4 regions of the Pseudoalteromonas sp. 0802 genome follow, and region 4 is predicted to be linked to each of the others. Evidence: predicted binding sites of a transcription regulator. Region 4 holds the regulator's gene; each other region holds the start of a gene.

What was found. The regulator LexA, encoded in region 4, represses DNA repair genes until DNA is damaged. The targets are predictions, from matches to a motif close to TACTGTATNNNNATACAGTA.
Positions count from the first base shown of each region.
Region 1: the regulator LexA is predicted to act here: its motif matches at 927-946, upstream of umuD (translesion error-prone DNA polymerase V autoproteolytic subunit).
Region 2: the regulator LexA is predicted to act here: its motif matches at 5,006-5,025, upstream of uvrD (DNA helicase II).
Region 3: the regulator LexA is predicted to act here: its motif matches at 3,361-3,380, upstream of ruvC (crossover junction endodeoxyribonuclease RuvC).

Region 1 is NZ_JABVXE010000037.1:5,048-10,885, forward strand. It holds gene HUS61_RS20595 (TnsA endonuclease N-terminal domain-containing protein) at 1-634, opposite strand, end outside; gene umuD (translesion error-prone DNA polymerase V autoproteolytic subunit) at 955-1,368, shown strand; gene HUS61_RS20605 (Y-family DNA polymerase) at 1,356-2,615, shown strand; gene HUS61_RS20610 (antitoxin Xre-like helix-turn-helix domain-containing protein) at 2,661-3,107, opposite strand; gene HUS61_RS20615 (GNAT family N-acetyltransferase) at 3,450-3,920, opposite strand; gene HUS61_RS20620 (hypothetical protein) at 4,203-4,673, shown strand; gene HUS61_RS21955 (DUF4113 domain-containing protein) at 4,663-4,803, shown strand; gene HUS61_RS20630 (sensor domain-containing diguanylate cyclase) at 5,247-5,838, shown strand, end outside.
Region 2 is NZ_JABVXE010000035.1:1,455-9,725, reverse strand. It holds gene HUS61_RS20505 (ABC transporter substrate-binding protein) at 1-766, opposite strand, end outside; gene HUS61_RS20500 (GNAT family N-acetyltransferase) at 729-2,798, opposite strand; gene uvrD (DNA helicase II) at 2,776-4,941, opposite strand; gene HUS61_RS20490 (hypothetical protein) at 5,201-5,425, shown strand; gene HUS61_RS20485 (YacL family protein) at 5,547-5,915, shown strand; gene HUS61_RS20480 (peroxiredoxin-like family protein) at 5,948-6,577, opposite strand; gene HUS61_RS20475 (dUTP diphosphatase) at 6,711-7,331, shown strand; gene yrfG (GMP/IMP nucleotidase) at 7,332-7,988, opposite strand; gene nudE (ADP compounds hydrolase NudE) at 8,050-8,271, shown strand, end outside.
Region 3 is NZ_JABVXE010000001.1:111,923-120,193, forward strand. It holds gene HUS61_RS00550 (arylesterase) at 1-81, opposite strand, end outside; gene HUS61_RS00555 (ABC transporter ATP-binding protein) at 82-801, shown strand; gene HUS61_RS00560 (ABC transporter permease) at 791-3,292, shown strand; gene ruvC (crossover junction endodeoxyribonuclease RuvC) at 3,431-3,955, shown strand; gene ruvA (Holliday junction branch migration protein RuvA) at 3,957-4,577, shown strand; gene ruvB (Holliday junction branch migration DNA helicase RuvB) at 4,585-5,589, shown strand; gene tolQ (protein TolQ) at 6,556-7,260, shown strand; gene tolR (protein TolR) at 7,247-7,681, shown strand; gene tolA (cell envelope integrity protein TolA) at 7,683-8,271, shown strand, end outside.
Region 4 is NZ_JABVXE010000004.1:91,695-99,965, forward strand. It holds gene coxB (cytochrome c oxidase subunit II) at 1-589, opposite strand, end outside; gene lexA (transcriptional repressor LexA) at 1,027-1,644, opposite strand; gene HUS61_RS09780 (PaaI family thioesterase) at 1,806-2,243, shown strand; gene HUS61_RS09785 (hypothetical protein) at 2,251-2,631, opposite strand; gene HUS61_RS09790 (hypothetical protein) at 2,790-3,515, shown strand; gene HUS61_RS09795 (VOC family protein) at 3,490-3,843, opposite strand; gene HUS61_RS09800 (endonuclease) at 3,960-4,613, shown strand; gene HUS61_RS09805 (S41 family peptidase) at 4,713-6,335, shown strand; gene HUS61_RS09810 (hypothetical protein) at 6,328-6,702, shown strand; gene hmpA (NO-inducible flavohemoprotein) at 6,735-7,898, opposite strand; gene HUS61_RS09820 (NnrS family protein) at 7,919-8,271, opposite strand, start outside.

The DNA of each region.
Region 1 (5,838 bases), on a different contig from region 4:
CACGTGAAAACCCTATTTTTATATAATCTTTCAGAATAAAATGACAAATCAGATTTCTATTTAAGTTCAGAGCATCACAGATTGCGTGTGCTTTCTGTAGAGTCAGCTCACTCGGTAAGACATCAAGCAGTGTGTTCACATGCTCATCATTCACAACTTTCATTGACAAAGCATTGCGTAATATCATCTTCATGTTTGAGAGCGCGCGTCTAGACGGTAGGTCTTTTTCCGTCATCACAGCAAACTCAAAACCCAACTTTTCGAACGCCTTCTCAATCAAAAAATGAATGCGTTTTGTCTTTTCATCAATCGCTTTTGAGTGCTTCACTTCGACCACGCGAACACTGCCATCACAATAAATTAACGAAAAATCAGGTGTATACAATCGCTTCTTTTTGTCATCTGTGTAACTGATTGAAAACGGCTGGGTTCGAACAGATTTTATCGTTTGCTCAAACTCAAACATCAATGCAAAATGTGACTCGTTGAACGATTCGAAAAAATGCGGCTGGTTATCTTTCAGTGTCGGGCAAAGGCCGCTGATATTAAAACGACTGAACCGATCAAGGCGACGTCGCATACTTTCTTTGTTATATACACTATCAATATTGTTGTGATTTGAATGCTCATTCATAACGCTAACTCTCACTCTAAAATTCAATCTCTTTTTTAAAGTAGCGGCTAAATTCACAAAATCAAGCTATTTACTATTTATTTTAAAGCTTACCGCCACTTTAACCAATTAACACCATATAAAGATATTTTAAAATCATAAGTAATTGAAAAAGAATTATCTTTTTTTGTCACAAATACAAAAAAGATAATAAACTTCCAAATGACCGGCCGTTATTAGCAGTAATTTTTTTGAGATGAAAATCTAAACGAAGAAACTTCAAAAGAGTGGAATGACACAGACAATCAAACTATACTGTATATATATACAGTGAGGTGCGTATGTTTGTTATTCCAATTTATATCGAAGCGGGCATTACCGGCTTTGAATCACCAGCAGCAGAATATACTGAGCTAGGCATATCGTTAGATGAGCTTGTTATTCGCCACCCTAATGCGACCTTTATAGGCCTTGCATCCGGGCAGTCTATGCAAGATGTGGGTATCTTTGATGGTGATTTACTTGTCGTTGATAGAGCTGAAAACGTGACTTCCGGTGATGTTATCGTTGCAAGCTATAACGGTACATTCGTGTGCAAAATTATCGATAAATCAAATCGCTTGCTAATCTCTGCATCTAAGAATTATTCATCGGTTTATATTTCTCCTGAAGATGACTTCAAACTAGAGGGCGTCGTTACAACCAGTATTCGGCTTCATAAAAATAAAGTCGCGCTCAGTAAATGTTTGCCCTAGTTGATGCAGTAGCATTTTATGCCAGTGCTGAGAAAGTGTTTGACCCTGCTATACGTCATAAGCCCGTTGTTGTATTAACAAATAACGATGGGTGTATATGTGCTGTATGTCCGATTGCTAGACAACTCAGTATCCCCAAGTTTCAGCCTTACTTTAAAATTAAGCGCTACTTAGAACATCACGATGTTGTTGTACGCTCATCTAACTATGAGCTTTATGCTGATTTAAGTGAGCGAATGATGACGGTTATCGGGCGTTTTTGTGATGACCACTACGTATACAGTATTGATGAATCATTTTTACGTTTCTCTGGATTTTCTAAAGTAATTAGTGATTGGGCTGACTATGGACAAGTTATTCGTCGTGCCGTTTGGCGTGAAACGGGACTGCCTGTTGGTGTTGGGTTTGGACCTACCCCCACGCTCGCAAAAGCAGCCAATCATGCAGCTAAGAAGCTGTTTGGATATAACGGTGTCGCCGTTATCAATGATGATAAATCACGCTGTGAAATTTTATCTAAGATGGCCGTAACCGATGTGTGGGGAATTGGCTCCCGCCTAGGTAATAAATTAAAACAACTGAATATACAAACAGCCTTGGATTTAGCAAATCAAAACCCTAAAGCAATGAGAAGAATGTTCAGCGTCGTGGTTGAGCGCACAGTTAATGAACTCAATGGTGTAGCGTGTTTAACTTGGGATGAAGTAAAACAAAATAAGAAAGAAATCTTTTCAACACGAAGCTTTGGCGAGCGCATTACTGATATCACTCCTTTAAAAGCTGCGCTTGTAACACATGCTGCTATTGTGGCTAGGAAGTTAAGACGACAACACTCTTTAACAAAGCGTATTGTTATATTTGCAGCCAGCTCCCCGCATGAAGAAGTCTATTACAAAAAGTCGATGCTGTATGACTTTATCACACCAACATCCGATACTCGCGTCATTGCAAAAGCGGTGTCCGAAGTTATCAATACACTATATAAACCCGATACCCGTTTTTATCGATGTGGAATCGGTGCAATTGAACTTGAGAGTGAGTACTTTTATCAAACAGATATGTTTAACAAAAGTGCTGACAACCCTAAAATAATGACGTGTATCGACACAATTAACAACCGCTATGGTGTTGGCGCTTTAAGCATTGGCAGTGAAAAGCTCACGCAAAAATGGGCTATGAGACGCGCTTTTTTATCACCACATTACACTACCCGATGGTCAGATATTCCCGTGATTGACTGTGACTGAAACAGTGAAGTGAAAATATTTAGATAAAACTAAGCTAAACAGTCATCATGCTGTGAAACCGTGCTTAAGTTGTTTAATAATATTTTTTATCAGCTCACGTCCGCGTATTGAGTTCAACACTAATTGAGGTGACCGACCATTGAATTGAATATGAGCAGTATTTAACCATACATTCCAGTTTTCGATGCAACCAAAATAGTTAATTCCAATCATACTTAGCCTTGCAACTTCAATCGCATGTTCGCTAGTTTGTGAACTTAATGATTTAGATTTACATCGCGATAATGTTGCAGATGTTGTACCTAATGCGTTTGCGACTGTTGCCATATCCCATCCCATTAGACTGGCAAAAGCATATACTCCGGATGCATTCACACCATTTCTTACAACTGTTATTTCTGACAAAGGGTTTGAATGGGATGTAAGTTCTCCACATGAAATTACTTGAACTAAATCAGAGTAACTTGATAACTTTAACTGGCTTTCTGTCATTTGACACCCGCTTAAAATCACGCATTGATTTAAGTTTAGCAGAGAAATCTTTTGAATTAGCATTAACGAAATGGAATGTATCGAGTCACATAAAAACACATGTTAGATTAGTTGCTATATCGATTTCAGCGTAACTAAGAAATTGCTTATGATACTTACTTAATGTAAGGGCTAATTTACCTTCTACGGCTTCGCGAATTAAAGTATCACCTTATTTAACCCCCAACTCTTCACAATGCTTGTCTGACAGTGGAACGTCGACGTTTTAACCTCCTTTTACAGGCCATTAGCTTAGGACTTGTAATAAATTAATTTAACACAAAGTAAAACAGAAGCTTTATTTCAGCCTATCACAGCCTCTTTTCCGGCATAATAGATCGTAAATTGACTTGTATTAAACTTATGATTTCCGAGCACTTTATATTTATGGTAAAGCCCTGTTCTCTCAGCGTTTTCAGATGCCATACGAATCACAAATTTATTAAGCCTATTCTGATGTGATATATGAATCGAGTCCTCAATTAGCTGTGTAGCTATAGACTGTCGGCGATTAGCAGAGTCGACATATGTATTGAATAATTCGCATACTCTGTTATGAAAGTAAAAATACCTAAACGCCACAATTTCGCCCTCTACGATAGCTAGCAAAATGTTATGGGTATCATCAAGGCTTTCATAGCCTGTAGGAAAAAAATCCCTAAAAAACATTAATTGATTCTCAAGAAATAATTCATATTCATTCCTTACTTCCATGGTCATTTTAGACACTATAGCTTTTGAAAGTTGCAATGATTTTATATGCTTTAACTGCATTGTAATCGACTCCTTGGTAATTTAATTATCTAGACTAGCATAAGAAAGCTATCTAAGTGATTCATACATCAGAAAAGATTATTGGCCCGAGCTCACGTCCAAAGTTCTCTGCTCCTGCTACATCAGGTAGTCTATAGCGCCTCATATGCGGTCCTTTGTCATGCGGTCTTGGAGGAGTAATAGAATTTAGACTATTTGCTGAAGCTACTAGTCTAGTTAAGATTGGGAAGTCCAGACATTAGTTGGATCAAAAAGACGTTCACAGTTGTTCTTGCCCGTACTGTGGAAGAGTTACGAGGAAAACCTGCGGTAGAATTGAAAGATATTAACGACTCTCGCGATAGAATTTGCGTATCTCAAAGTATGGGAATACCGGTGATTGAGCTTACGGAGCTTTCTGAAGCTGTTACAGCACATGCAACAAAAGCAGCGTTTAAGCTTCGTCGATTTAAATCTTATACATCAGCAATAACAGTATTCATCCACACAGATTCATTTAGACAGGCAGAGCCGCAGTATCATAAGTCACAATCAATAAAACTACCCTACTCCACAGCGGATACATCTACACTGGTGTCTTATGCAAGCTTTGCATTAAAAGCTATTTTTAAGAAGGGGTTCAAATACAAAAAAGCCGGTGTTATTTTTGAAGAACTTTCATTACACGATGATATGCAACAACTTGAGCTTTTATCGGAGAATTTACCACTGAATATTAGCTCAAAAACGTTAGTCATTGATGATGATAAATAGAAAATTTGGACGAAGTACATTGAAACTTGCAAGTGAAGGATTCTCTCACCCTTGGAGACCTAAAGACGATTTAGCACCGTTAAATTACACGACTAAACTTTCAGATATCCCTACTCCGAAAGCAAAGTAAATTAAAAGTAATTTTCAATTATTATAGCTCCCGAGTACAAGAGACAACCAAGGCCGGCTAGAATAATAGCAGTATTGAAAATAGACATGCCGATCTTGAATTTACGAGGTACCGTTTCTTCTTCCATGTTCAGACCCATTATGCAGTAATTGCTAAACTGTAGTTATTACTAAAGTCCAAATTAAAGTATTTTGGTAGTTTAAATTGGAACGCCAACCCTAATTAAGGTACATCATTCTTGACATAATATAGCACATATTTTGTGATGAAAAGAGTGAGCCTTTCTTACTGAGCTAACGTAAGGTTAGAAATTACATAAGTATAATATCGTAATCAATAAGTCATGAAGAGCAACAAGTGCACCTATTAATTACACATGGCGTTACCATATTTTTAGAACTTATGTACTATACTTCATTGTGATTAGTAGCTCTGGAGTTCGAATGGCTGGATATCCTTATACATCACTTCACGATTTGGCACTTAAAGATATTGAGTGGGAACGTTGGCAAAGGCTCGTTAATTCAATTGCAGCGTTGTTCAACTCGCCAGTGGCATTTATAAATCAAGCTTCCAACAAAGGCATTGAAGTTCTAGTTGCTTCAGAATTACCTACGACCCATTATTCCCCAGGCGGCTCTGCAAGTATTGAAACTAATGTTTATTGCCATAAAGTAGTTAGAAGTAACTCGCCGCTCTACGTCAAGGATGCCTCAAAAACTAATGAATGGGATAATAACCCAGAAGTAACAGAAGATAATTACGTATCGTACTTGGTTTATCCTATCCATTGGCCTGATGGTAAGTGCTTCGGTACTTTATGTGTTATGGATACATCGCCGACTAATTACAAGCAACCTTTTCTTGAGATGCTTGAAGTATTAAGAGATGTGATCAGCAGTGATTTGGCACACCTTTATAAAGAGAGTGAATTAAAAATAGAAAGTCGATTAGATCCCTTAACTGAAATACATAATAGACGAGGCTTTGAAGAAGCCTTTATCCAATTTCAAAAATTAGGTAACCGTCTTAACA
Region 2 (8,271 bases), on a different contig from region 4:
TATAATCTGGGTTGAAGCTTTGTTTGTTTGCAGCATTAATAAATTCAGCGAGAGGCTTGTAGGTACCGACTAAACAAATTGCGGTTGCATTACTTTCTTTTAGAAGCGCTAAAGCTTTTGAAATATCATCACTATTGCGCTTAAATCGCGTGACTTCTACAGGTTTAATACCATGTATTTTTAGGGCGTTAACGAGATTGCTCTCTACCATATAACCAAACTCATCGGCTTGGATCATTAAGCCAATTTTTTCATGCTTACGCTCTTTAACTAGGTAGTTAATTTGCTCTATGGCTTCATCTTGGTAGCTCGCACGAAGATTAAATACATTCGGCATTGAGCTGTTATGTAAAAAGTCAGCGCCTGTAAATGGCATGAGAAATGGAATACGGTGTCTATCTAGCAGGGGCTTAATTGCATGAGCTGTTGGCGTGCCCATAGAGCCAAAAATCGCATGGATCTTTTGGTCAAATAGAAACTCGCGGGTATTCACTACGGTATTTTTTGGCTCATAGCCATCATCAGCTAAGATCAGATCGATACTTTGGCCATTAATACCGTTTTCTTTGTTGATTTTGTTAAAGTAAATATTACTGCCAAGCGCTAGCTGTTCACCTATTTGCTTAGCAGGTCCAGTCAGTGCCGTCGACATCCCGAGTTTAATGGTAGGTTGTTCGTGTTCAGCTAAAGCTAACTGAGATAGTAGCAAGGCATAAAAACATAAACACTTAATGGCTGTTATTTTGAAGTGATTTATAGTGAGCATACCAACCTTGCACTGCGGTTTTGAACTGTGAGTCTAAGTCTTTTTTACCTGTAAAACCGGCTTCTTCGATCAAGCTATTTACAGAGGTTTGCTGTAATACTAGTCGAATAAGGATGAATTTTGTATGTTCATCTAATAAATTTAGACTAATTGGTGTGCTCCAAATCATTTTCCATAGCAATGGCTGTACTTGGAAGAGGTTAATGTCACCGGTTAACAGTCGCTCAGCTCTTGTATTTAAGGCAGAAGATAAGGAACTTTTTGGTAAGCCTTTGAATAGTTCTGCAATAAGCTGCCAAGGAAGTGAGCTAAAATGACCAAGGAGTTGCAAAGACAGGTCTTGTTTAAATTCCTCTATTAAGAGTGCTGCGCTATCTGTGCTTTGCTTACCTAACGCTTTAATCACTAAAGCAGCATGTTCAGCCGTTGCTTTGTCATGACTAAATCCAAGCTTAACAATATTAAAGCCATTACTTTGCCAAAACTTAACTAACGCTGCATTTGCGCCAAAACTGGCACCAAAATAACTGCAATTATTTAATTGGCTTTCGCAGTAGTTTAACAGGGCTGAGCCAATACCTTGTTGATGACATTCAGGTGCAACAGCTATTCTCACAACTCTCGCTGAGCGTTTACACAAGTCTTCTGTATTTCGGCTCAATTGAGTCAGAGTTTGCGCCATTAAATGACCATGAGGCCTGCGCTTTCCTTTTATTACTTGCTCTGCGATTTCTGGTGCTAAGCCACCCTCAATAGCGATTAAGCAAACGGCTTTTAATGCATTTTCTTGTTTGCAGATCGATAGCTGTAACTCTGGGGCATCAAGCAATTGGCGTAAGTCATTTACTGTGGTTTGGTAATGAGCCAACGTCAGTAGCGCCATAACTTGGCTAAGTAGCTGCTCATCATCAACAAGTTGCTCTTTGCTTATGTTTTCAAATTGGTAAGACTTACCACTCTGCGTATCTAGGTACTTTGCATCGAGAAGTAATAGTTCGCGTAGGCTATTTTCGAGAGGGTCATGTTTAGCAAAACGAATTGGCTCATCCAAAGTAATAGTCTTTAGAGATTTATATTGGCTACGTAAGTAATGTAAAAAACGTAACGTGTAACCACGCCCATTCCCTTCATAACCAACCATAGTGCTCGCAAATACGATTCGTGGATAACTTTTTAGTATCTCTAATAGCATAGGAACCGGAATCGCCGCAGCTTCGTCGACAAATAACAGATCGCAATCTGGCTTTTCATGTAGCAGTATATCTGGCGCAATATAGCTAAGGTTAGCTAGTTGTTTACAGTTTAGCTCTTTGCTAACACCAAGCTCAGCGGCTAAATGTTTAAAGCTTGTTTGTACGGCTTTGGCTTGGGTGGCACAAATAAGGATTCTTTTATCTTGAAGACTTGCTGCTGCAAGCCCTAAAGCAGCTGACTTACCACGACCTCGGTCGGCACTGATCACAAAAGGACGATTAGCGCGCCCTGTCGCGGTTTTAATAATTTGCTCAACACATGCTTGTTGTTGCTGATAATTTATCTCTGCAGTTGCTGACGATACTGATTGGTAAGCAGGGAGCGAGTGTTCAGTAAAATAATGTGGCTGCAACTTTAGCTTGGAGAATAAACGCTGATTAAAAAAGCTGTGTTTAATTTCTTCGCCATAAGAGGTAATACTAGTGAGTGCAGGGTCTTGCCACTTATCGTCATCGGGCAGCAACAGTATCAGTACACCACCTGCTTTTACGGTACCTGCAAGCGCGGCTAGTTTATCGGCATATAAGCCGCTAAAACCATCAAAAATTGCGTGTTGAAACTCTTGGCCAAGAATTTGGTGAGCATGTTTTGGAAACTCACTATTTGCTAATAATGAGTTGCTACTGAAAACATAGGTATTTTTAAGCGCTAATTGGTTTGCAAACTGATAGCACCAAGTTTCGCAGCCTTGCACAATGACAAGCTGGCGATGCTTTGCGATCACCAGCTCATTACACAGTGCTGTTAAATACTCATTATAAGGCTTGAAGTCTTGCATACTGTGTTACAAGCCATTTGCTGCCTAGGTCATCAAAGTTCACTTGAATACGTGACTGTGCGCCGCTACCTTCGTAATTGAGTACGGTTCCTGCGCCGAACTTGGCGTGTAATACGCGTTGTCCTAAGTTAAAGCCGCTTTCTTCAAATGCGGCATGTGTTACTGAGGGACTAAAACGACCTGCCGCGGGTGGTCTTGAAACCTGTGTTTTAATACGAATTTCTTCGATACAGTCTTCAGGCATTTCACGTAAAAAGCGTGATGGGCTGTGGTATTTTTCTTGGCCGTATAAACGGCGACTTTCTGCGTGGCTAATGTATAGTTTTTCCATCGCGCGAGTCATACCAACATAGCAGAGGCGGCGTTCTTCTTCTAAACGGCCCGACTCTTCATTACTTTGTTGCGATGGGAACATGCCCTCTTCAACACCAACCATAAATACCAGTGGGAATTCTAGGCCTTTTGCTGAGTGCAGTGTCATCATTTGCACCGCGTCTTCGTGCTCGTCAGCTTGACCTTCGCCAGACTCTAGTGAGGTATAAGCCAAAAATCCCTGTAGTGGTGAGCTGAACTCTTCATCTTCAGGGAGTTCGTATTGACCACAAGCACTGATAAGCTCTTCTAAGTTTTCTACGCGGGCACGGCCTTTTTCACCTTTTTCTGCTTGATACATTGCCATTAACCCTGAGGTTTGAATGGCGTATTTCGCTTGCTCTTCTAAGGTGAGATCGCTGATTTTATCTTCGATATGCTCAACAAGTTCTAAGAATTTAGTGACGGCACTTGCTGCACGGCCAGATAGATGCTGCTGCTCTACAATAGCCTTTGCGGCATACCAAAGTGGCAATGACTCATTGCGCGCGCAGTCACGGATATGACTTAGCGTTTTATCACCAATGCCGCGGGCAGGGGTGTTAATAACGCGCTCGAAAGCAGCATCATCTTGACGGTTACCCACTAAACGTAAATATGAAAGCGCATCTTTGATCTCTTGACGTTCGAAGAAGCGCATACCGCCGTAAATACGGTATTTTAAGCCTTCTTGTAGCATTGCTTCCTCGAGTACACGAGATTGCGCATTGTTACGGTATAAAATGGCGGCGTCTTGTAATGCATTACCTGCATTTAGCCAGCTACGTAATTTGCTGCTAACAAAGCGCGCTTCATCTAATTCATTAAACGCAGCGTAAACAGAAATAGGCTCACCGTCATTGCCGTCAGTCCACAGGCTTTTGCCCATGCGTTCAGCATTGTTTTTGATCAGCGCATTTGACGCTTTTAATATTGTTGCCGTTGAACGGTAGTTTTGTTCAAGGCGAATGGTTTCGGCTTCGAAGTCAGTTAAGAAGCGTTTGATATTTTCAATTTTTGCGCCACGCCAGCCATAGATACTTTGGTCATCATCACCTACGATCATAATACTGTTGGTGTTACCTGCGAGTAATTTTAACCAAGCGTACTGGATTGTATTGGTATCCTGGAACTCGTCTACCAGCATGTGGGCAAAACGCTGTTGATAGTGACGTAAAAGTGTTGGGTGGTTCTTAAGTACTTCGTAGCAGCGTAGTAGTATTTCTGCAAAGTCGACTAAACCTGCACGGTCACAAGCCTCCTGATATGCAGCATAGACTTTTAGCATCATTTGCTCATTAATATCGTAGGCTTGAATGTCTTTAGGACGTAGACCTTCATCTTTTTTCGCGCTGATATACCAACCAAATTGTTTTGCTGGCCACTTTTTATCATCGATGTTCATCGCTTTGAGTAAGCGTTTGATCATACGTTGTTGATCGTCAGAATCTAAGATTTGAAAGCTTTCAGGCAAGTTCGCTTCACGGTGATGGGCGCGTAAAATACGATGAGATAAGCCGTGGAAGGTACCAATCCACATACCACCAACCGGTGCTTTTAACGTTTCTTCTACACGGGTACGCATTTCTTTCGCGGCTTTGTTAGTGAAGGTTACCGCAAAGATGCTGTATGCAGAAGCTTGCTCAACTTGCATGAGCCATGCGATGCGATGAACAAGTACTCGAGTTTTACCAGAACCTGCACCTGCAAGTACCAGCATATTTTGCAATGGGGCTGCGACTGCATCCCGTTGTTTGTCATTTAAGCCATCGAGTAATTCAGAAACGTCCATCGTTACGCCTTTTCAATCTATAATGGGTGGAGTATAACAGGTGTTTATGCAAGGCTAAATAAAATACTGTTTTTATAAACAGCTATTTTGGCAAGTCATTAAAATTACGATATAAAAATTGTGAATTTGACCGATTTTTAGCAAAAAGAACTAAAATTAAAATAACGCCACTTTTTAACACTTTGATTTGTAAGTCATAATAAGTTGGCATAAAGTGTGATTATAAAAAGTATAATCATTAAAAACTACAGAGGTTAGTATGGCAGAGCAAGGTTCTGGCGGTAATGTAATCGCAGCAATATGTAATATCTTTTTTCCTGGTTTAGGACAATTGGTACAAGGTCGTTTAATGGCGGCTATTGCATTCTTTTTAGCATGGGTTATTAGTGGTGCACTAATTTATGTTGCAGTTGGCTTTATTTTACTGCCAATCGTATACCTATGGGCGATTATTGATGCTGCACGCTTCAAGTCGCGACTCTAGCTATTTAATTAGCACAAACTCGAGCGCCACTTAGGCGCTCGAGCTGTTTTAAGGCGACTAAACTCGCCACGTTTAGCTGCAAACGGTATAATTAGCAGATAACGTATTAAGAGTACCCTCCATGGAATATCAATTTATCCGCGACCCTATTAGCGGTTTACGCATTAAAATTTCCTCTGAACACGCCATTATAGGCCGTTGGCTAAACGAAGAAGTCGGAAAAGAAAAAATTGCGATGGTGCAAGCGTTGATCTCTGCTGTTAAGAACAGTCATGAGTCTTTAACCTTACAAGGTCAAGAAATTGATTTGATCTTAAGTAAAGACGAAGCGCTGTTCGAAGCACATGCATTACATCAAGACAACGAAGATTTAGTTGCTTATCAAGATGATGATTTAATGCTTGAAGAAGAGGGCTTGTGCAGCGGTTGTGGTTTTGAAGACTTTGTCGATTTAATTGAATCTTGGCAAGAATTTACACAAAGCCGATAAGCAGAAGCATATCCTGCTTATCGGTTGCTAATTTATTGCTCACTCACTGATTTAACAGCGGCTAGTAATAAATCTTCTGTTAAGCGTACTTTGTAATTTGGGTTGGCGTATTGAAAATGAACTAACCCATTAGTATCTATTACGAATACTGCGGGTACTGGCAGTGCTACTTTTGGCTCACCTTCTAACGAGACAAAGTTAACCCCAAGCTTATTACGGTAAATCTTTGCTGTTTTGTCATCTAAATAAAATGCTAAACCTAACGTTTGCGCCAAAGTAAGGCTGTCGTCAGAAAGCAATTGATAGCTAGGAGCTGTAATTTTTGTTTCAGCGAGTTTTTCAGGGCTATCTGGTGAAACGGCAATTAGTTGCGCGTCTAAGCTTGCTAATTCTTTCTCTATTTTTTGCACGCTGGCCAATTGTTTTGAACAATATGGGCACCAGCCACCACGATAAACAATCAGCACGGTAGTTTTTTCTTTAAAGCGCTCAGCTAGCGAGACGGTTTTACCGTATTGGTCTTTCAATTCAACATTTGGCACCGTTAAGCCAGGTAATAACGGACTAACTTGCTCTGCTGATTCGGCAATATTGGTTGCAGTTGCAGCGATAACGTGGCTTGATAGTACAAACAGTGCACTAATGAATAGAGATTTAAACATGGGCTTCCTCGGTTATTCTTATCAACTGCAAAGATGACCTGATTGTTGCGGGATTTATTTCATCTTTACCTACATCAAACTCAAATTTAACTGTAGTATATAGGCAAATAAAAAATGCAAGTTGGGATAAAGAATGTCTGCTAATTTACAAAAACTCGTTGTTATGCTCGAGATGCAAAATGCGATGAATACCAAAGTTCATGAGCAATGGTTTAGCCAAGGTTTTGAATGGTATCGTGCAATTTGGGTTGAGTGTGCTGAAATGCTGGATCACTACGGTTGGAAGTGGTGGAAGAAACAAACCCCAGACACAGAACAAGTTATTTTAGAGTTAGTTGATATTTTCCATTTTGGTTTATCTTTACGCATTGATGGTGAAACCAGCTATGAGCAGTTAGCTGCGCAACTTGAAGCTGAGTTAAGTGCGCCAGTTCAAGCAGATGACTTTAAACAAACACTCGAATTATTAGCCGCGTCAGCAGTCGCTGAAAAGAGTTTTAATGCAGCTGCGTTTGCAGGTTGTATGGCGCAAATTGGTATGGATATCGATGATTTATATCGTGGCTACGTTGGTAAAAACACCTTGAACTTCTTTCGCCAAGATCATGGCTACAAAGACGGTAGCTATATCAAGGTGTGGAATGGTCAAGAAGATAACGAGCACTTAGTTGAAGTGGTTAAAAGCCTAGATACAGAGCATGCAGATTTTGCAAAGCTTGTATACCAAGGCTTAGAGCAGCGTTACCCGAAGTAATCATTCAACGGGTATAAGCTCGCGAAAATCGATGGTTGATAAAAAGCCATCGAACTGCTTATGCGGTTGCTGACTATCAGGGTTGGCAACCGCAAGTATATGACCAATACCAAACTCTTTTGCCGCATCTAGCACGGCAGGGCTGTCATCCACAAATAAAGTCCGTTCCTTATCAAACTGCCATTCTTGATGTACTTGTTGCCATAATGGTTGATGCTCTTTACTCACGCCATATTGATGAGTTGAGATCACACCATCTAAATAATTATCGATAGCAGTATGTTCAAACTTTAACATGGCACAATCTGGGTGTGCGTTAGTAAGCATGATCAATTGCTTGCCTGCTTTTCTAAGCTCAGTTAAAAACGGCGGAACATCTTCACGAATTCTGATTAAATGTTGAATGTCGCGTTTCAGCGCCATAATTGGTAAATCAAGTTGTTGTTGCCAATAATCTAAGCAGTACCAATTAATTTGTCCGTGAACTTGTTGATAACGATGTAAAATGTCAGCTTTTGCTTCGTCTAAGCTGATTTTATGTTTACGCGCATATTGCTCGGGAATAACGGTTAGCCAAAAGTAATTATCGTAATGCAAATCGAGTAGGGTGCCATCCATATCTAACAACACAGTATCGATTTTTGACCAATTTAACATAGGCAATTCACTTTAAAAGATTTATGATGAGCATAACTGCCATGATAGCAAATTAATGCCAATGACACAGAAAAAGCATCCTACACCACCGCAAATTTTGTCTAATGAAGTTGTCGCTAAAAGTCGACTATTTACTGTTGAATCTCTCGAATTGAAGTTCTCAAATGATGAGCAAAGGCAATACGAAAGAATTCGTGGCGGTGGCAGAGGGGCAGTTATGATTGTGCCAGTAACGGCCGATAACGAACTGTTATTAGTGCGAGAATATTGTGCAGGCACCAAT
Region 3 (8,271 bases), on a different contig from region 4:
AATTGTGTTGTCAGCTGCTGCCGTAAGTGGTTTGATTACTAACAGTAAAACGAATATAAAACGTAGGATTGGATGCATCATATGTCAGCGCTTTCTCAATTAAACATCATTCAAGTTAAAGGACTTTCTAAAACGGTCACCACGGTTGAGGGCGACCTGACCATCCTCAGTGACATCAGCTTTAATGTCAAGTCGGGCGACTCAGTTGCTGTAGTAGGCACTTCTGGTTCGGGTAAGTCTACTTTATTAAGTTTATTAGCAGGCCTTGACCAATCAACTGGCGGCAGTATTCATTTAGACGGAGCTGCATTACACGAATTAGATGAAGAAGCACGCGCAGCACTTCGCGCTGAAAAAGTAGGTTTTGTATTTCAGTCTTTCATGCTTGTACAAAGCTTAACAGCCCTTGAAAACGTAATGCTTCCTGCTGAACTTGCGGGTAGCAAAGACGCTAAGCAGCAAGCACTTGAGCTACTAGAAAAAGTAGGTTTGAGCCATCGCGTGGGTCATTACCCATCGCAATTATCTGGCGGTGAGCAGCAACGTGTAGCAATTGCTCGTGCATTTATTGGTACACCGAAAATTTTATTCGCCGATGAACCGTCAGCGAACCTAGATAGCAAAAACGGTAAGTTAATTGAGTCTTTATTATTTGAACTAAATAAAGAGCACGGCACGACACTCATTTTAGTAACCCATGATGAGCAGCTAGCACAAAAGTGTCAGCAGATTTTACATATTGAAGCAGGGCAGTTAGTTACTGTAAAAGAAAGCGAAGGAGTGCAAGCGAATGTGGGCTAAATTAGCACTAAAACTGTTTTCACGTGAGTTTAAGCGTGGCGAATTAACAGTGATCAGTGCAGCAATAGCCTTAGCTGTACTCACTGTTTTAACACTGTCTATGGTTACCGACCGCATTGGTCAAAGTATTGAAGAAAAAAGCAGTGCTTTTATTGCCGCTGATCGCGTTTTAGCGAGTAACCATGCTTTACCTGCCGAGTTTTTAGATAAAGCCAACCAAGAAAACTTACGCACCGCTAAAATAACCTACTTCGATACCATGTTATTTGCCGGTGACGAAATGCAACTTGGCTCGGTTAAAGCGGTATCAAATACCTATCCGTTAAAAGGCGAGTTAAAAGTTAAAACTAGCCTGACTGACCAACCACAAGTAACAAACGACATTCCAAGCCGTGGTGAAGTATGGTTAAGTGAATCTGTGTTTTATGCGCTTAATATTAAAGTGGGCGATAAAGTAGAGCTTGGCGCTGCTACGTTTACGGCTAGTCATGTTGTAGCTGAAGAGCCAGATGCACCGTTTAATGTGTTTTCAAGCAGCCAACGAATCTTAATTAATGAAGCAGACATTGCTGTTACAGAGGTAATTCAGCCGGGGAGTCGGGTGTTTTACCGTCAACTTTATGCTGGCGACAAAGACAATTTAGATACCTTTTATGCGTGGTTAAAACCACAAATGAAAGAAAACCAACGTTGGTATGGTGTTAAAGACCGCCAGTCACCTATTTCTAATAGTTTAAATCGTGCCGAGAGTTACTTATTGTTAGCTGGTTTGCTAGGCATTATTTTAGCAGCCGTTGCTATTGCGGTATCGGCAAAACGGTATTGTGAGCGTCAGTACGACCCAGTTGCAATGATGAAAACGCTTGGCGGTAGCCGCGCGATGATCCGTAAAATCTATTTATTACATTTGAGCCTTGTGTGTTCAATGTCGGTGATTGTCGGTTTACTGATTGGTTATGGTTTACAAGCGGTTGCGACCGATTATTTGGCACAAACCATGGGCACAGCATTGCCGAGTGCATCGGCAAAGCCTTGGATTATTGCGATCAGCACAGGTGTGATTTGTGCGGTTATGTTTTCAATTAAACCGCTACTCGATTTATTTGATATTCCGCCGCTACGTGTACTTCGCCGTAACTTAGGCGACCGTTTATTAGTAAGTAAAGTGCACCTTACTATGTCGGCGCTTACTGTGTTTTTACTGATGTGGTTATTTAGTAACAACATCAAAATTAGTGCAATTTTGTTCCTTTCGACGGCATTTTTAATTGCGGTGTTATTTGGCTTATCAAAGGTTATTTTTGGTGGTGGCCGCAAACTTGGCTTGAGTCCGGGCAATAGTTGGTCATTGGCGATTGCGTCAATTCAAAAGCGTGCCAATGTGAATGCTGTGCAATTAATTAGCTTTGCTTTGGCTATCAAGCTATTACTGTTTTTAATTGTACTTAAGAACGACATGATTTCCGACTGGCAGTCTCAGCTTCCTGAAAATGCACCTAATTCATTTTTAGTGAACATTACTGAGCAAGAGTTAGATCCTATAACTAGCTTCTTAGCGCAAAACGATATGCCAACGTCTGATTTCTATCCGGTTGTTCGTGGCCGTGTAAACGCCGTAAATGGTGAGTTGGTTGCCCGCGAAGTATCGCAAGAAGACAACGAAAAGAAAGACGAAGAAGCCCGCTCTGGTATTGGCCGTGAGTTAAACCTAACTTGGCGTAAAGACTTGCCTAATCAAAACGAGCTTATCGACGGTGCATGGTTTAGTGAAGACTCAGTAGCCGAGGCGTCGGTAGAAGAGTCGATGCTTGAACGCCTTGATGTACAAATTGGCGATACGCTTACTTTCTTAATTGGTGCGCAGTCGTTTGACGCAAAAATTACCAGTGTACGTAAGGTTAATTGGACCACACTTAAACCTAACTTCTTTATTATTTTGAGCCCTGACGTGCTTTCGAGTTTTCCTGCTACTTATATTTCATCAGTGAATGTAAAAGCAGAGAAAAAACGAGAGTTTAATGAGCTAATGCGTCAATACCCAACGGTTAACGTGATAGATGTTGAGAGTTTCATTAAACAAATTCGCTCAACCATAGAGCAAGTATCGCTAGCGATTGGCTTTGTACTAGCGATTGTGGTTGCCTGTGGCGCTTTAGTACTTATTTCACAAGTGCAAGCAAGTTTAGGCGAGCGAATGCAAGAGATTGTCATTTTGCGAACTTTAGGTGCGAAAGGGCGCTTAATTAAAAATGCCACCTTATATGAGTTTTTACTATTAGGCGTTACTGCAGGTTTAGTGGCAGCCATAGTCAGTGACATTGCTCTGTTAATAGTGCAAAAACAAATGTTCGATCTATCAGGGAAGTTTCACCCTCATATTTGGGTGATTGGCCCAGCAGTCGGTGGCTTATTTGTGGCATGTTTAGGCTATTTGATGATAGCGCGAACAATGCGAAAAAATACCCAAGGCTTATTACGCTCGCTCGCGTAAGTGTCTTACTTAAAGGTTGACTATAAAATGCTCGCAATTGCGGGCATTTTTTATGAATTGCAATTGGTTACTGGTAATTTATACAGTGCTCTGGCATTATTAAGCGCAGATAATAATGATAATAGACGGGTCAGTTAGTTGGCGATTATTTTAGGGATTGATCCTGGTTCACGATTAACAGGGTACGGCGTGATTGCTCACCAAGGTGCTAAGTTCACTTATTTAGGTAGTGGCTGCATTAAATTGGCCGATCACGATTTTCCGGTACGCTTAAAAATGATTTACCAAGGGATCAGTCAATTGGTAGAGCAATTCTCACCAGACAGTTTTGCTATCGAAAAAGTGTTTATGGCACACAACCCAGACTCAGCGCTTAAGCTCGGTCAAGCACGTGGCGCTGCTATCGTTGGCGCTTCAATGGCAGAGCTGCCAGTTTATGAATATTCAGCTCGGCAAATCAAGCAGGCCGTTGTAGGCAATGGCGGCGCCGATAAGTCTCAAGTTCAGCATATGGTTAAAAACATTTTAAAGCTGCCAGGTACCCCTCAAGCCGATGCCGCAGATGCCTTGGCAATTGCTATTTGTCATGCACACTCAGAACAAAATTTAATAAAACTTGCGGGCAGTGCGAGCAAAACCGTAAGAGGACGATTAAGGAAGTAATATGATTGGTCGATTAAATGGCTTACTTGTTGAAAAGCAGCCACCAGAAATTCTTATTGAAGTAAGTGGTGTAGGCTACGAAGTACAAATGCCCATGACTTGCTTTTATGATTTACCGGCAGTGGGTGAGCAAGCGGTTATTTATACCCATTTTGTGGTACGTGAAGATGCCCAGCTATTATTTGGCTTTAACAACAAAACCGAACGCGCTTTATTTAGAGAGCTTTTAAAAGCCAATGGTGTTGGACCAAAACTTGGTCTAGCTATTTTATCGGGTATGTCGGCGCAGCAATTTGTAAGTTGTGTTAATAATGAAGATGCAACAACACTGGTTAAACTGCCGGGTGTTGGTAAAAAAACGGCTGAGCGTTTAGTGCTCGAAATGAAAGACAGACTCAAAGATTGGGGTAATGACTTATTTACGCCATTTAGCGATAATGCCGTCATTGAGCCATCAAGTGATGATACCCTAGTGGCAAATAATGCTGCCGATGACGCTGTATCAGCACTAGTGGCATTAGGCTATAAGCTACCGCAAGCACAAAAGGCGGTTAAAACAGTGAACAAATCAGATATGACGACCGAGGTTCTAATTAAAGAAGCTCTAAAATCAATGTTGTGAGTAAACCATGATTGAAGCAGATCGCTTAATAGATGCGAGTGAACAAAGTAACGAAGACAGTGTTGATCGTGCCATACGACCAAAGCTGTTAACCGATTACACAGGCCAGCCGCATGTTAAGCAACAAATGGAAATTTTTATCGAGGCAGCTCGCCACCGTGGCGAAGCGCTGGATCATTTATTAATATTTGGTCCACCGGGTCTTGGTAAAACCACACTTGCAAACATTGTAGCCAACGAGCTTAACGTTAATATTAAAACAACGTCGGGGCCAGTACTCGAAAAAGCAGGCGATTTAGCCGCACTTTTAACGAACCTTGAAGAAGGCGACGTACTGTTTATTGACGAAATACATCGCTTGAGCCCGCAAGTCGAAGAGATTTTGTATCCCGCAATGGAAGATTATCAGCTGGATATAATGATAGGTGAGGGCCCCGCAGCACGCTCTATAAAGCTTGATTTGCCACCATTTACTCTAATAGGCGCAACAACGCGTGCCGGCTCACTCACCTCACCACTTAGAGACCGTTTTGGTATTGTTCAGCGATTAGAGTTTTATTCTGTTGAAGACTTATCAAAAATTGTTGCGCGCTCAGCAAGCTTTTTAGACTTAACCATGTGTGATGAAGGTGCAACCGAAATCGCCAAGCGTTCACGCGGTACACCGCGCATAGCAAACCGTTTATTACGCCGCGTTCGTGATTACACCCAAGTGAAATCAGACGGTAAAGTGAATGCCACAGTTGCAGAGCAAGCCCTCGATATGATTGATGTTGATAAAAGTGGTTTTGACTACATGGATAGAAAATACTTGCTAGCTATTATCGAAAAATTTATGGGCGGCCCAGTTGGCCTTGATAACCTAGCGGCTGCCATTGGCGAAGAAAAAGAAACCATTGAAGATGTGATAGAGCCGTTTTTAATTCAACAAGGCTTTATTCAGCGTACCCCCCGCGGACGACTCGTTTCAGACATTGCTTATTTACACTTTGGACTAACGCCAGAGAAATAACTAAAACCCCGCGAAGCGGGGTTTTTTGTAGTTAGACATTAGAAGTTAGACATTAGAAGTTAGATTTCAGTTGATCGAGAGGGTGGTTTTATTTTTTTTTGTAATTAAACATAAAGCTTGCTATCGATGAAATTGGTTTTACTTTGTTCTAACCACTAACCACTAACCACTAACCCTAGATTGTTGTCTCATTTTAACATCTGTAATTCACATGCTGTTAAGTTATCGGTAGGTATTCTCATTGGCGTTTGTGTAGGCAAAAAAAAGCCCGCATAAGGATGCGGGCAAACAACAAGTTGAAGGAAGTAATCCAGGGAACTACGGTCTACTTGAATAAGGTTTTATCCCGATTTAAGTAAACCTAGAGCAATACGAAACTTCATATTGCTAAAAACGGAGCTTGATGAAAGAAACTTTCATGAGGTTGCTAGCTCGGTATAGGTAAATAATACGCAATGATGGATTTTTCTTCAAACTAGAAAAATTTTATTTTCAGATAAAAAAAACTAATGTGAGCTAAAAATTGAATTGTTTTCTTTTTGTTCACTTTGTAACTATTTTGTTTTTAACCTTCTGAATAAAAGGGTTTTTATAATTTTTGTGATCTTTATTCAGGATTAGTTTAAGTATTCTGTAGTAGATTTTCAAAAGTGCTTTTGGGTGTTTATGCGTAATTTATGAATAAACGTCGTGTTTTTGACTGTTTTGGTTGCTTTTGAGAGCTATTCTAGTGACTTATTATTAAGGTGAAAATATGCGTAAATGTGTTGATAAAACCTAATATGGCTAAAAAATAACTAAGTAAATTGCTTTTTACCGTTATTTGCCGCTAATTCACAGCAAGAGCGTTGTCAGTTTATAACTGACTAGATACACTAGATGTAACTTTTGGCCATGATTGTGGTCAATAAATGCAAGTGTAAAAAATATAACAAATTACATAGAAATCTATTTTAGGAGTTTAACGTGGGATCAGGGCTTAACTTTTTAGATCTTATTCTAGAAGCCAGTGTACTTGTCCAGCTAGTAATGTTGGCATTAGTCGGTATGTCGGTAATGTCATGGGCAATTATTTTTCAACGTAAAAAAGCGATTTCTGATGCACTTAATGGCGCTAAGCGTTTTGAGCAAAAGTTTTGGTCAGGTATTGATTTAAGTAAATTATATAACGAAGTATCTGCTCGTCCTGGTGGTGCATCAGGTGTTGAAGCATTATTCGTTGCAGGATTTAAAGAGTTTGCACGTCATAAGAAAAATACATTTCAAAGTGCAGGCATCGTAATGGAAGGCACACATCGTTCAATGCGTGTTGCGCTGTCGCGCGAAGTTGAAAAGCTTGAGTCTAGTTTATCGTTTTTAGCAACAGTGGGTTCAATTAGTCCTTACATCGGTCTGTTTGGTACGGTATGGGGTATCATGAACGCATTCATCGCGTTAGGTGAAGTTAAACAAGCAACGCTACAAATGGTAGCGCCAGGTATCGCCGAAGCGCTGATTGCAACTGCAATGGGCTTATTTGCTGCAATCCCTGCTGTAATTGCTTACAACCGTTTTGCTAATAAAGTAGAAAAGCTTGAAGGTAATTACATTAACTTCATGGAAGAATTCGCCAATATTTTACACCGCCAAGCAGCTGCGCAAATAGAGGCTAAAGCGAATGTATCAGCGTAAGAAACGTCGCCCTGTAGGTGAAATAAACGTAGTACCTTACATTGATGTAATGTTGGTACTACTAATTATATTTATGGCAACTGCGCCACTTATTACCCATGGCGTAAAAGTGGACTTGCCGAAAATGGAAGAATCGGATTTAGTTGATACCAAAGATACACCGCCTATCATTGCGTCAATTGATGCTGAAGGTAAGTACTATGTAAGTATTGGTACTGACCCAGAAGCACCAATGGAAGCGCTGGATGTTGCGGCGGTAATTAAACTTCAACTGCAAAAAAATCCAGATACACCTGTGATGATTAAAGGTTCTGGCCGTGTTTCTTATCAAGAAGTACTGCTACTTATGGACTTTTTGAAAAATGCTGGTGTGCCTTCAGTGGGTCTTATGACCGAATCATTCGAGGGGACGAAAGGCTAGTATGGGTGCATCAGTAGTAAAATCGGTTCTTTTGCACCTTGCAATAGCAGGTTTATTAGTAGCAACAGCTAATTTTCATATGCCAGCGCCTAAGGTGATGGAAGTAACGCTGAACCCTGCTTTACCAGAGCCTGAAAAAGCCGTTGCCGCAGTAACGGTTGATCAGCAAAAGGTTGAGCAGAAAATTGCCGAGCTTAAAAAGCAAGAAGAAGCAAAAAAACGAGCCGAAGCAAAACGTATTCGTGACCTTGAGCGCCGTGCAAATGATGCACGTAAGCAACGTGAAGCTGAAGACAGACGCCTTAAAAAGCTAGAGCAGCAACGCCGCGCGAAAGAGAAAGAAAAAGCAGAAGCAGAAGCACAAGCGAAGAAAGCACGTGAAATTCAAGAGAAAGAACGAGCTAAAGCGCAACAGGCTGAAAAGCAAAAGCAAGAAGCTGAAGCCGCAGCGAAAGCTGCAGCTGAAAAACGTAAAGCTGAAGAAGAAGCGTTAAAGAAAGCGGAAGAAGAGCGTAAGCGTAAAGCTGCCGAAGCTGAAGCTGAACGTAAACGCAAAGAAGCTGAAGCAGAGCGTAAACGCCAGCAAGCAT
Region 4 (8,271 bases):
CCGCAAAATCAGGCACCCACCATGAATGAATTACATCGTCTGAGGTCATTAAAAAGCGAACTTTTTTATTGATAGGAAGTACTAGCGGTTTATCTACTTCAAGCAAATAATGCTCAGTTTTCTCTGCTTGGTTGTCTATTTGATCTTTAGGAGTAGATAGAATCGAGTAATAAGCAATGTCTTCACCCATGTACTCGTAATGCCACTTCCATTGTGAGCCAGTCACTTTAATGGTGATATCGGCTTTAGAGGCATCTTCCATGGCAATTAAGGTTTTTGTGGCAGGCACAGCCATGGCGATTAAGATGACAAATGGAATGGCAGTCCAAAGTATTTCAACTTTTGTACTTTCATGAAATTGGGCAGGCTTGGCCCCTTTGGATTTACGGTGGTGTATTAAAGCCCAAAACATCACCGCAAATACGATGATGCCGATTACACAGCAGATAATAAATATCGTCATGTGTAACTCATAAACATTATTACTTATATCGGTCACCCCTTTACGCATATTGTATTGGCTATTTGCCAATGCAAGCTCAGGAAGTGCAAACAATATAAGCCACAAGGCGTAACGCAGTTTACCCATGTGACGGCTCCTTTAGATGCTATTGCAAGACGCAAAGCGAAAAGGCGATACAACAAGGTGCCCATTCGTTTTTCTTATTGTTCAGAGCGACTACGTATCATTTTGACCCACTTATGATACCGACCCCATGACTAACACCTCGCACATTTTTGTGTCTTTTTATTAATTAGGTGTTAATACAGTGTATTAACCAATTAGTTAAAAAATAACCAATAAGCAAGTTTTAATGATAATAAATGTTTATTTTGGTGCACAAATAACAACTATAATCAGCGCGTTATTTAATGTTTAGGAGTAAGAACGAAATATAAAAAGAGAGGAAAACTGCGCCATATAAGGCTTTAAATGAAGAGTAAGGATTCACAAATCCTAATTAAGTAGTAAAATTTCAGCGGCGCACCAAATTGAGTCAATTTAATGCACCAAATTGGGAACGTTTACATCCAGTCAGCGTTACGAATAACACCTACCGCTAACCCCTCGATGTTGAACGACTCATGCTCAAGGTCAACCTCAATAGGCGAAAACTCTTCGTTCTCAGCGTGTAAAAGTACTTTGCGACCCGCCTTTTCTAGACGCTTAACTGTTACATCTTCATCGACTCGAGCTACAACTACTTGCCCGTTTTCAGCAACTTGTGTTCTGTGTACTGCAAGCAAATCGCCATCCATAATACCAATGTCTTTCATACTCATACCATTTACACGCAGTAAGAAATCGGCAGCAGGTTTAAATAATGAAGGATCAACTTGGCAGTGACTTTCAACATGCTCTTGCGCCAAAATAGGTTCACCAGCTGCAACACGGCCAATTAAAGGTAAGCCTAGTTGCTCTGGCTCATCTTCTTCAATTAACTGAATACCGCGACTCGCCCCAGGCTTCATTTTGATCATGCCTTTTTTTGCCAGTGCTTTTAGGTGTTCTTCAGCAGCGTTGGCACTTTTAAAACCCAATGTTTGAGCTATTTCAGCACGCGTAGGTGGCATGCCTGTATCTTTAATAAAGACTTTAATTAGTTCTAAAATTTGCGATTGGCGTTTAGTTAATGGGCGCATACAACTGGTTTTCCATACAGTACATTCAACTGTGAGTATATACAGTTATTTGAAAATCGCAAATTTAAATTAACCCCATCATATTGCTACAAAACTAACATTGAACCACACCGAAAGATGCCATAAGGTATTATCTTTAATTAGCAGGCTAAGGAAACACAATGAGTATTTGGCACCAACCAATCACGTTAGAGCTTTGCAAAGAGCTGGAACAAGGGATTACCGGTCAAGGCACTTTAATGAAAACTATGGGCATTGAGGTAACTGAAATTGGCGATGATTATTTAATGGCAACCATGCCTGCTATTCCTGAGCATCATAACCCTATGGGCATGGTCCATGGCGGAGCAAACGTTGTATTAGCAGAGACAGTGGCAAGCTATGCAGCCAATTTCGTGGTTGATTTCAATAAGTTTTATGCTGTTGGCCAAGAAATTAATGCCAACCACATGAAAGCGTCACGCAAAGGAACGTTAACAGCAACTGCGAGACCGCTGCATTTAGGTAAGCGAACTTCTGTTTGGGATATTAAAATTACCAATGCCGCAGGAGAGCTTTGCTGCGTATCAAGAATGACCGCAGCTGTTGTAGAGCGATAAATTCTGGCTATTTTTCGACAGGATAAATAGTAATTTCAATCCCTGCGCCAATTGCAGAGATACGTAACAAGGTATCGGCATGCAGGGGTTGGTTAAAGCATTTAGGCGAATTACCTGATTCAAAGCCTATATCAAATGTACGCTTTGAGCACGATAACCACTGTTTTAATGCATTGCGCGAGCAAGACTCAATAAGCTCGCAAAGCTGGTTAATGGCTTTATCTGGAGAGCTGATATCTGCGGTTGCTTCAATACGTGCTAGTTGGCGGTATTCATCTTGGTCATAATGTAAAACCATGGCGTTTTTCTTCAAATCAGCAACAAGCGCACTAATATCGTGCTTTGACTCAAGCTCCAGATCTACATTTAAAAATTGAATTTCCGACATACTCTCGTTTTTACCCTCTATTTATATCGACTGAAACTTTAACTCAGTTTTGTATATATACCAAATCTAGAATACAGTTAATGCGACATTATGCCGCATTGGCAATCTAGCTAAACAACCTAAAATAGCGCCCACATAACAATAATAACGGGGTAATAATGAATAAACGCCTGTTTAAGTATGCTCGTAAAGGGCATAAATGGCTTGGCTACTTACTTGCTTTGCAGATCTTTTTTTGGCTCTTAGGTGGGCTGGTAATGAGCTCATTACCACTTGAAAAAGTGCATGGTAAGCATCTGGCTAATCGCAGTTTAAGTAGCCCATTTTTATTGTCGGACTACCCTGCTTCAATTGATAAAATAACAGCGCAATTCGAGCAAATCGAGGGTATTAAATATAGCCATTTTTTAAATACCCCGATTATAGAAGTTACATCCTCTAGCGGTACGTTTATTTTTGATGGCAGAACAGGTGCTAAAATGCCTGCACCGAGTAAAGCGCAAATCATAGAAAATGCGCAAGCTCACCTGCTTATTGACGCAAAAATAACGCAAGCGCAGTTATTAACAAAAGGGCCTAGAGAAGTCGGTCACAAAGCCAATGTTTGGCAAATTAGCTTCGATGATTGGTTAACAACAACCTTATATTTAGATAGCCAAACCGGTAAAGTTATAACTGTGCGCAGCACTCTGTGGCGCATTTTCGACTTTTTCTGGATGCTACACATTATGGATTATGATGAGCGTGAGAACTTTAACAATCCACTACTCATCAGCTTCTCAGCCACCAGCGTACTATTTTGTATTACAGGAGTTCTCTTGTTACTACAAAACGTTCGAATTAAACGTAAAAAGCCAGCTACACGTGTTGGTCAATCAAAATAGGATTGCCATCTGGGTCGGTGATAATAAAACTCGCGTCACCGGCCTTTTGTATTTCTAATCCTTGTTGCTGAAATTGTGCAGCTAATTGCTCAAAGGTTGCAAATTCATCCAAAGCTTCGGCATTTTGATCCCACCCAGGATTAAAGGTCAGCATGGTTTTATCAAACATACCTTGAAACAAACCAATCAAATGTTCACCGTTTTTCATAATTAGCCAATGCTGTTCTATCTCCCCAGCAAACTCTTTGAAACCTAGCTTTTCATAAAACTGCTTTGAAGCACGAATATCTTTTACATTTAGACTTACAGAAAAAGCACCTAATAACATGGTTGTAATTCCTTTAATAAAAACGGCCTAACAACTATAGCTGAGTTGAAAAACTTTTCCTTTTTAGAATAGTCGCTCTAGAATAGCTGTTCCTGTAGTTCACTGATGTGATGGATATGCGTTTATTTCTATACTTAGCCCTTTGTTTTATTTTCACTTTCCCTATATCCGCTAAAGAATTTTCGAGCTTTTACAGTGCCAAAAAGCATTTAATTAAGAATCTACCAAGCAATAGTAAAAGCTTATATTGTGGTTGCGATATCAAGCGCCAAGGTAAAAAACTTGTGCCAGACCCTGATGCTTGTGGTTATATTCCTAGAAACTCTGTCACCCGCTCAGGAAAAGAGAATGCTCGCGCAAAAAGAATAGAGTGGGAGCACATTGTGCCTGCCTGGGAGTTTGGCCATCAATTACAATGCTGGCAGGATGGCGGTCGCAAAAACTGTAAAAAGGTCAGTGAAAAGTTTCGTCAAATGGAAGCTGACATTAATAACCTTGCACCTGCTATAGGCGAGATCAATGCTGACCGCTCAAACTTTCGCTACGGCATGGTGTCATCATCAAGTGCAAGTTACGGAGCATGCCCTGTAAAAGTTGACTTTAAGCAACGCGTATTTGAGCCACCCATTTATGCAAGAAAGCAAATAGCCGATACCTATTTTTATATGCAAAAAACCTATGGCTTAAAAATATCTGACAAACAACGTAAATTATTTGAATCGTGGCAAAAGCTTGAAATAGCTGAAATTAGTAATCGCAAATCTTTATAACTAGCAGCACATTCGTTTACATTTTAGACACTATAATTTATTGCTTTCAGATTAAGTAATTGTTAGTTTTTAAACAATTTATATAAGAAAGGAAGCACCATGTTTAAAAATAACAAACTCGCTTTAGCTGTCTTCTTAGCGGCTTCAGGCATGTCTTTATCTGGCTGCGGCGGTGGTGGCTCATCGAGCAATACCGATACCACGAATCCACCACCAACAACTTCTGAACCCACTTGGACGGCTGGTGTCTTTGATCCATCAAGCGAATTTAAAGATCAATGCGCTGTACCGCGAACTGGCAATGATCCATATAACGATAATCAACCTTACCCAGATACAGCAGGCTCTGAGTTTACTGAGAAGATGTGGCTACGTTCATGGAGTGACGAAACCTATCTTTGGTACGATGAAATAGAAGACAATGACCCAGATAACTTCAGCTCTGTCGCCGCTTATTTTGATCAATTAAAAACCTTCGAAAAAACAGACTCTGGTGCTTATAAAGATCAATTCCATTTCAGCAGGCCGACAGATGAGTATTTTCAAGAGTCACAATCAGGTGTGGTTTCTGGCTATGGTATCAATTGGGCATTTATCAGTAATGTTCCGCCACGAGAGTTACGTGTAGCCTATTTAGAGAGTGACTCACCAGCTGCAAATGCAGGCTTACAACGCGGTGATACTATTTTAATGGTCGACGACGTCAGCATTGATACTAATACTCAACAAGGCGTAGATATTCTAAATGAAGCGCTATTTGGACCGACAGCTGGCGACTCGCACAATTTTGTTGTACGCAGTAATGATGGCACCGAAAAATCGTTTACTCTAGTCGCAGGTAATATAACCCAAACACCTGTACAAAATGTCGATACTATTACCACAGGAGATGGCACTAAAGTTGGCTACATGCAGTTTAACAGCCATATAAGTATTGCTCAGCCTGAGCTGATAAGTGCTGTGAATAAGTTCAAAACCGACAATATCGACGAGCTTGTGATCGACCTTAGATACAATGGCGGTGGTTTATTAGCGCTTTCTTCGCAACTTGCCTATATGATTGCAGGTCCAGCCAATACGAGTGACTATTTTTACTATCAAGTCATTGAAAATGACAAGCAGCCCGAGAGCGACCCATACCCGTTTATTGATATTGAAGTCGATTATTCTACTTTCGAGGGAACAGGTAACACTCTCCCTGACTTAAATTTATCGAAAGTCTATGTACTCAGCACTGATAATACATGTTCAGCATCAGAAGCACTTATCAATGGCTTAAAAGGCATAGATACTGAAGTTGTTTTAATAGGTGGTAAAACCTGCGGTAAACCATATGGTTTTACCCCAACGCATAACTGTGCAACCACTTACTACACCATTCAGCTAACGGGTGTGAATTACAAAGGCTTTGGCGAATACTCTGACGGCTTAGTACCAACTCCTTCACCGCAATTCGATGCAGATGTAAAAGGCTGTGAACTCGATGACGACTTTAACCACCAGATAGGTGATAGTGATGAAACACTTCTGAGTGCAGCGCTTTATCATATTGAGAATGATAGTTGCCCAGTGGTAACGCAAAGTGTCACAGCTAAGCAAGCGACAACCTCATCTTATGCTGCTGATGAAGCTGGTATTGCGCTAAAAGCTAATACTACACTTTACAAAAATAATATGGATTTAACCCGTCCGCTACCAGCTAAGGAAAGTGATAATGAATAAAGCACTGTTCTTAACCTGCACCTTACTGGCAAGCATAGCAGGCTGTAAAAGTACTCAAGCAGAGCAACCGCAAGATGCTACGCTTGTTCGGGTAAACCCGGGAGTGATTACTGATATACAGCAGGCTATTCAGTCTGCTAAGGGCGGTGCACTGGTCACCTTAGCCGATGATGTGTTTACTAAAAGCGCAGAGTTACTGATTGACCACGGCACCAACAAAGGGCCTGATGGCCTGCCAATTATGGGTGCCCATTCAATTCCTTCTGAGAAGTTTGTGTTGCAAAAAGCAGGTGAGCAATGCCTGCTTTACTACCCCAAAAAAGAACTCCGTATTCCACTTCCTAATGTAGAGTGCGAAGTTAACTAACAAAAGGCGCAGCTTAGGCTGCGCCTTTTACATCATAGGCTTTGGTGAGGGCCAAACACCTCATAATGAATGCGTTCACTTGCAACCCCAATACCTAGTAGTTGCTCTTTTATCATTGCCATAAATGCGATTGGGCCACACAGGTAAAAGTCACCTTTGCTTATTGGTAAGCTTTCAGCGATGTGGTTTACATCCATTAAGCCCGCAAAATCGCCCCCCTTGCCATCTTTATACCAGGTAACACAATGTAATGAAGCGTGCGCTTGCTGTTGCTTAAATAAGTACTCTTTAAAGGCAAACTGCGTCTCTCTGTCGCAAGCATGCAGGTAATGAATTGGCTGATTAGGTTGATTACTTAATAGTGTTTCGAGCATCGCCATCATCGGGGTTTGACCAACTCCCGCTGAAATCAATACAACAGGCGAGTCAATTTCGCAAAGCACAAAGTCGCCTGCGGGTGGGTAAATTTCTACCTCATCCCCCTCAGTTAAGCTATGTAGGTAGTTAGATACCAAGCCTTCTTTTTTCACGCTAATACGGTAATTACAACTATTACTTTGCTGCGATAAAGAGTATTGCCTCACTTGCGTTAAATCACTGTTTGCAGGCGTTACTTTAACCCCTAAATATTGGCCCGGTAAATACGCCACAACAGGCTTTGCATCGGCAGGCGTTAATGTGAAACTACAAATTTGCGATGACTCCATACGTTTTTCTGTAATAGTGAAAGTACGGGTACCAAACCATCCTCCCGGCGCCTTTTTGGTTTTTTGATATAGCGACATCTCCTCATTAATACATACATCAGCTAATAACGAATAAGCTTCACGCCATGCATACTCAACCTCAGGGGTAAATTGTTCTGGCAATAACTCTTTTAAAGTCGCAATCAAATGTCCACCAACAATAGGATAATGCTCTGGCAAAATATGGTAACTGGTGTGTTTATGATTAATGCGCGCAAGCGCATCTTTTAACACTGCCAAGTTATCAATATTTGCCGCGTAGGCAGCTAGGGCATTAAACAGCGCAAATTGCTGAGAGCCCGATTGCTGATGTGTCATATTAAAAATATTTTTAAGCTCTGGGTTGTAGCTAAACATACGATCATAAAAATACTCAGTCACTTGAGGGCCTGCTTGTGCAAGCAACGGCAAAGTACTTTTAACAATCTGGATCGTTTTTTCAGATAACATAGTTTTTCCTATTGGAGAGATTAACCGCGGCGACCATCAACACGACGATTCACTAAGATGGGCGCACAATGAAATAAAAATAAGCTAAAGCCAGCAACCCACAGCAACGCACTTAACTGCCATGCAAGGTGATGACCTAAATAAACGGGAAGTAACGAACGTACAATGGCAGCTATCACAATAAGTACAAATGCCAAACTAATGTATGCAGGGGCTTGTAATACGCGCCCAGTGTGACCATGAGAGACACGTACCATCATGGCGATGATCATCACACCTATGGTGCCAACAGTGATCAGATGAAGCGCATCTTTGAATAAGATAATAGGGCTGAAATAGCTCAGCGCGACGAGTATTAAACCAACCGATAAAG